One region of the Aureibacillus halotolerans genome, then DNA from elsewhere that is predicted to be linked to it. Evidence: a T-box and tRNA genes for the amino acid it is inferred to sense, from the RefSeq annotation. Region 1 holds a T-box; the other holds one or more tRNA genes.

What was found. A T-box is a leader RNA that pairs with one kind of tRNA and senses whether it is charged. The one in region 1 lies ahead of serS (serine--tRNA ligase), so its partner is inferred to be a tRNA-Ser.
Region 2: it encodes a tRNA-Ser, which carries the amino acid that the T-box ahead of serS (serine--tRNA ligase) is inferred to sense. The anticodon was not compared.

The regions. Positions count from the first base shown of each region.
Region 1 covers NZ_SNYJ01000010.1:76,089-79,502, forward strand. Annotated here, with positions in the region: gene serS (serine--tRNA ligase) at 1-1,217, opposite strand, end outside; T-box leader at 1,298-1,516, opposite strand; gene pdxT (pyridoxal 5'-phosphate synthase glutaminase subunit PdxT) at 1,551-2,126, opposite strand; gene pdxS (pyridoxal 5'-phosphate synthase lyase subunit PdxS) at 2,145-3,029, opposite strand; gene EV213_RS12635 (serine hydrolase) at 3,117-3,414, opposite strand, start outside.
Region 2 covers NZ_SNYJ01000003.1:268,114-271,527, forward strand. Annotated here, with positions in the region: gene EV213_RS05840 (Gfo/Idh/MocA family protein) at 102-1,142, opposite strand; tRNA gene EV213_RS05845 (tRNA-Ser) at 1,549-1,641, opposite strand; tRNA gene EV213_RS05850 (tRNA-Ile) at 1,649-1,725, opposite strand; tRNA gene EV213_RS05855 (tRNA-Met) at 1,743-1,816, opposite strand; gene EV213_RS05860 (DUF456 domain-containing protein) at 1,927-2,412, opposite strand; gene EV213_RS05865 (DUF1189 family protein) at 2,562-3,293, shown strand; gene EV213_RS05870 (NfeD family protein) at 3,316-3,414, opposite strand, start outside.

The sequences.
Region 1 (3,414 bases):
GCGATGCTTCCATCTGCTTGTTGATAATTTTCCATCACTGCCGCGACGGTCCTACCGATAGCCAATCCGGAAGCGTTTAGCGTATGAAGATGCTCAGGCTTGCCGTTTTCTGCTCGATAACGAATGCTCGCCCGCTGCGCCTGAAAGGCTTCTGTGTTGCTGGCAGAAGAAATCTCTTTGTACTCGTTATAGCTCGGCAGCCATACTTCAATATCATACGTTTTAGCAGCTGAAAAACCCGTATCCCCTGCACATAAGGTAATGACTCGATAGGGCAGCTTGAGTGCCTTCAGGACGTTTTCAGCATGCTGAGTCATTTCTTCCAGCGCTGCATAAGAATCCTCTGGCTTAACGAATTTGATAAGCTCTACCTTATTAAATTGGTGCTGGCGAATCAGTCCACGTGTATCACGTCCTGCCGAGCCTGCCTCGGACCGAAAATTGGTGCTAAAGGCGACATAGCTCTTCGGCAGAGCATCCTCAGGAAGAATTTCATCCCGATACAAGTTCGTCACCGGCACTTCAGCGGTTGGAATCAAATAGTATCCTTCCACATTAACCGCAAACACATCTTCTTCGAACTTTGGAAACTGTCCTGTGCCTTGCAGGCTGTCGCGATTGACGATATGCGGTGGCAATACCTCTTCATAGCCGTGCTGATCTTCGTGGAGATCGATCATAAAATTGATCAATGCTCTTTCTAACCGGGCACCGGCTCCTTTATAAAAGACAAAGCGGCTTCCTGTGACCTTTGCTGCACGTTCAAAATCGAGAAGCTCGAGGTCATTAGCCAAATCCCAATGGGGTTTCGCTTCAAACGAAAATGCCGGCACATCCCCCCAACGACGCTCCTCGACATTGTCGTCTTCTGACAACCCGTTTGGAACGCTCTCATGCAACAGATTTGGCACACGCAACAAGATCGCCTCAAGCTCTTCCTCTACTTGACGAAGGTCGTCATCAAGCTGTTTGATTTGGTCGCCCACTTGTCGCATCTCTAAAATAAGCTCATCCGCTGGCTCTCCAGCCTTTTTCAATTGAGGGATTTGCTTTGAAACCTCATTTCGTCGGCCCTTCAAATCCTCCGTGCGTTGAATTAACTCCCGACGTTTTTCATCCAGAACAGGAAATTTCTCTAAACCAAAGGTATCTCCACGACGTTTCACTCGTGCAAGCACATCATCAAAATGATTCCGTAGCTGTCTATTATCTAGCATAAAAGTTCCTCCTTCGTATGGTGTTTTCGTTACAACATTGCTCTTAAAACGGATGAAATACAAAAAACACCCGTCCCTAAGTAAGGGACGAGTGTGAACCCGCGTTGCCACCCCGATTGAAAGCCTACAGCCTGCTTTCCGCTCGAACCAGATAACGGCTGGTGCCGATCCTACGTCGCAAGCGAATGCCGCGAAAGGCCGTTCAAGGAGTGGATTCACAGCGCTTTTTTACTGGTTTGCACCCCCACCAGCTCTCTAGAAAAAAAGCAACTGCTACTAGTTCCTGTCATCACGTTTGCCAACAGTATAGCGTGTCAATTTTAAAAATGCAACCTATGCTTGTTTTGAGACAAGCTTGATAAAATGCTCGGTCATGCGATGATCGCCTGCAAGCTCCGGATGAAACGCAGTGGCGAGCAAATGTCCTTGCTGAACCGCCACAATTCGATCGCCTATCGATGCAAGAACATCAACATCATCCCCTACCGATACAATGATAGGGGCACGAATAAACACCGCCGTAAAATCCTCCGCAATGCCTTTTATGTGGATGGTTTCTTCAAAGCTTTCCCTTTGCCGACCAAACGCATTCCTTTCGACAGTCATATCGAGCAAGCCCAAATGAACCATATCACTGTTTCGTATATGTGTAGCCAAGAGGATCAAGCCAGCGCACGTACCAAATACTGGTTTCTCCTTAGCAAATGCACGCAATGGCTCTAGGAACGCATATGCATCAATCAACTTTCGAATGGCCGTGCTCTCCCCACCAGGCATAATGAGCCCATCAACTTCATTGAGCTGTGATGGGGACTTGATTACAAGAGCGTTCGCACCACAAGCTTCGACAGCCTGAACATGCTCGCGAACGGCCCCTTGCAAACCTAGTACTCCAATCGTGATGTCCATGCTTTGTGCTCCCTTTCGTTACTGACTACGGTCCGCCATACGATCTTCAGCACGTAATGTGCTCATTTCAATCCCAGGCATCGCTTCACCAAGCTCCTTTGACAATGCCGCAATCCGCTCATAATCCTGATAATGCGTTGTTGCCTCAACAATCGCACGGGCAAATTTTTCTGGATTGGTCGATTTGAAAATGCCTGAGCCTACAAAGACACCATCCGCACCAAGCTCCATCATCAATGCAGCATCTGATGGTGTTGCTACTCCGCCTGCCGCAAAATTAACGACGGGCAAACGACCAAGCTCACGAATCTCTAAAAGAAGCTCGAACGGCGCACCAAGGTGTTTGGCTTCGGTCATCAATTCATCCTGTGACATGGATGTTATTTTGCGAATTTGTGATTGTACCTTGCGCATGTGACGGACCGCTTCAACGATGTTGCCCGTTCCAGGTTCTCCTTTTGTACGAAGCATCGACGACCCTTCACCAATTCGACGAGTCGCTTCGCCTAAATCACGACAGCCGCACACAAATGGCACTGTAAACGAACGTTTATCAATATGGAATTCATCATCTGCTGGTGTCAATACTTCACTTTCATCAATATAATCGACACCCATAGATTCAAGTACTCTCGCTTCGGTGATATGCCCAATGCGCGCTTTTGCCATCACAGGTACACTGACAGCGTTCAGCACCTCTTCTACAATCGTCGGATTCGCCATACGCGCGACACCGCCAGCGGCACGGATATCCGATGGCACACGTTCCAACGCCATGACAGCTACAGCACCAGCGGCCTCAGCAATTTTTGCTTGTTCAGCATTGACGACATCCATAATGACGCCACCCTTTTGCATTTCTGCCATTCCGCGTTTTACACGATCAGTCCCTGTTTGACTCAAGATGATTTCCTCCATTTCGGATATGAATAGTAAGATGATTTATTTTAACTTACATCCTATAGAAATGCTAGTCCACGACGAAGTCTCCTAAGAAAATAGTCCGCCAATTCCAGATACAATTGCATTCCATAGATCAACGAAAAATCCACCGACAGCACGAGCACCGAGAACAAACCAGTTCGCCTTGTCCACTTGCGCAGTGGTTACAATATCAACAGAACCAAAGGATTGATCAGGTCCTTGTATATAGCCATAATCAATTTCACCTGTATAGGACACATTCATTTTCCCGACAACGGTATCTTTTTCGGCTGGCGCTTCGACGATTTGCTCACTAATGTCAAAGGAAGGCGTGTAGACCTCTTCCGCCTCTTCATTTTTAGCA
Region 2 (3,414 bases), on a different contig from region 1:
GTTCACCGTTTTGTAGTCGAATTCCTTTTCTAAATGCGTTCAACACAAAAGGTTTTACAAATTTAGTGATTTTCTACCTTCATCCTACAAGCAGAAAATTGTTATACTTCTAAGTGGGTTCCTGTCAACAATACCTTCTTACCTTCTTTAGCACTTTTTATCGCCCCAAAAACCATGGCCATGCTTTTAATATTAGAGGTACAGTCGGTCTCCGCTAGACGCCCTTCTTCTAACGCCTGAAACATTTCATCTAAACACCCTTCATGCCCTTCTCGTCGTGACACATCTGCTTGAATAGGCACATGAACGATCTCATCAAGGAAGTCCCCCTCCTTATTTTCCTTCAATTGTTTAACGTCGGCAAAAAGCTCTTTCTCCCCATTCCATAAGGCAGTTCCTTTTGAACCTTGAATCCGCCACTCCGATTGCCACGATGTCCCTGCACCAATTGAGCTCCACGAACCTCGATATGTAAAGACAATGCCATTATCCATCTCAAAAATACAAACGGCAGAAGCATTCCCGTCATACCACGATCCTGGCGTGTTAAACTCGTGACAGTAAACAGACACAGGGTCAGCGTTACAAATCAAGCGTGCCTGATCGAACGTATGAATCGCCATATCAATAATTAAAGGATGCAGCATCGCTTCCCTGAACCCACCAAAGTGTGGACCTAGAAAAAAGTCAGCGTGTACAGCTCCTACAGGTCCAATAAGCTGTTGATCAAGAGCCTTCTGTAAGCCACGAATATGCTTATCATAGCGGCGATTTTGCATTACTGAATACGTCTGCTTCTGTTTTGCCGATAATGCTAAGACACTGTTTGCATCTTCAAATGACTCAGCCATTGGCTTTTCACCAAAGACGTTTAAGTTCATTCTCATTGCTTCTGAACTAACATCCTTATGACTAGCAGGAATGGTTACATCAAAAACAAGTGTTGCTTCTGTTTGTGCAATGGCATCTGTGAGTGATTCAAACACCGGAACATCCAAATTGTGTGCGTCTCGCATTTTGATTGCATTCTCGATAAACACATCGACAAGAGCTACAATCGACACATTGGTTCTCTCGATGGCATAGTCTACCCATTTGTTTGCCATCCCACCACACCCAACAACAATGACACGATGATTCATAAAAACCCTCCTTAATTGTAATCGCTTACGTTTATTGTAGCGACAAGCGACTCGTTCGACTAGTCCTACTTTTTATAAAAGCTGCCATACGCTCGCTTTCACCCTAAAGTGCACAAGTGCATCATCGACTCAAAAAGCTTCGTCGTGATTTTTTTGCCGTAGGAGTCCTCGCTAGTGGCTGCTTTTAATGACCCATTCATTTTTTATGATTTGATTTGAATTGAATTGAAGAGGGATCCTCTAGTTATTAAAAGCGTAGAGATCCACTTAGTTACTAAAAGACGATCTTTAAAATAAGACGAACCATTCTAGCTTTAATCAATTCCGTCTAGCACGAGTTTCTTATATGATTTAACACAAATAAAAAAAGCCTTCAAGAGGCTTGATTCATGTGCCATATAAATTATGGAGGAGGAAGAGGGATTCGAACCCCCGCGCGGTTTGACCCGCCTGTCGGTTTTCAAGACCGATCCCTTCAGCCAGACTTGGGTATTCCTCCGTACAACTGGTGGACCCTGCAGGACTCGAACCTGCGACCGATCGGTTATGAGCCGATGGCTCTAACCAGCTGAGCTAAGGGTCCAGTTACATATAAAAGCATAGCGGCGGAGGGGATCGAACCCCCGACCTCACGGGTATGAACCGTACGCTCTAGCCAGCTGAGCTACACCGCCACAATGAAAAGACATTAGAAATTATACAAGTAATAATCTCTCAAGTCAACCCTTTTTTAAAGGATCACTAGAACAATATACCATGCTTGTTTTCGTGTTGCAATCTTTTTCTATATAAAAATCCAAACAAAAAGCAGGACAATCATGATGGTTTGCAGAACGAATTTGGCAAGTGATCCTGCGATAAATCCTAGCAATGAACCTACCCCAATTTTTAATGCCTTCAAAAAAGGACCTCTATGCACAATAAGCTCCCCAATAACTGCACCAGCAAACGGACCCACAAACAGTCCAACAGCCGGGATGACGAATGGACCAATAAGCATGCCAATTAAGCTTCCATTAATTGCTGCTTTCGACCCTCCCCATTTTTTCACTCCAAAATAAGTGGCCGCCCAATCTGCTAAAAAAATCAAGGCAACTATACTTGCCTGTAGCACCCAATAAACAATGCCAAACGGCGCAAAAGAAAACCAAAATCCATAAAGAAATAGGCCTGCGATCACAAAGAGAATGCCTGGGAGTACCGGGTAGATGAAACTGAGATACCCTAATAGAAATAAAATTGAAATTAGAATCCAACCGACAATATCCAATATCCGTCCGTTTTTTATATAACTGCCTTAAAAAACGGTGCCACCTCGCTTCTATAATGATATCTTGTTTCTATGCTTGATGTTGTGTCATGTCGTGCGTAAAATGAACTATAGATAAAAAAGTATGTGAACCTTGAGGAGATCCATTCATGAAACGTTTGTTCTTTCAACTACGAAAAAGCGTTACGTCGCCTGCCTTTATTGCCGCAATGCGGGTTCGGGGCATTGGAAACGCGCTTCGTTTATTACTCACGCTCTCTGCTTTGTTCGCCCTTCTTTACGGCAGTATTTTATCATTTTCCTTATCAGCATGGGTAAATGACGTTTCTCATGCGTTATCTTCAGAAAGCATCCGCTGGAAAAGCGTTGACGGGTTTCTCGAAGATTTTTCAGCCCCTGACAATAGTCTTGTCAAACGGTCATCGCCATCAGAAGATTCAATAACACCAGCATTGTTTCTTGATTCTACCCAATTTACAATTCATTCTGAGTATCTGTCAATGTCGGTGGATTATTCAACCTTTCCTCAACGCATTTTCACTGAAGAAGACGGTCAGAATGCACTGCGTTTTGTCCAAGAAAATATCGTCTTACTGTATGTTGCTAGTTTTGTAATCACCTTTGTTCTTTGTTTTATGTTCCTAGTGCTCGCATCGAGTGGACTCGCTTTATCCAGCCAGCTTTTCTCCACCGTTATGAAGAAAAAACGCAGCTCTTATACACAAGCATGGTCGATGAGCGCCTTTACATTGCCCTTAGGAACGTTTCTTTACCTTATTGGCAGCGTCATAGGACAACCCCTTTTTGGGCTAGGTGGCGTATTCGTAACGATATCTATGATGTTTCTCGCCATAAAAAAGCTGCCTGTCAGCCGTGTATAACCAACTGACAGGCAGCTTTAACTTATTCCTGAATTATTGATTCTTCCGTTTGAGGCTTCACGACTATTTTCGTCCCATCCACAGCAACAACATTCACTGTTGTCTGTTGCTTGATCCATTG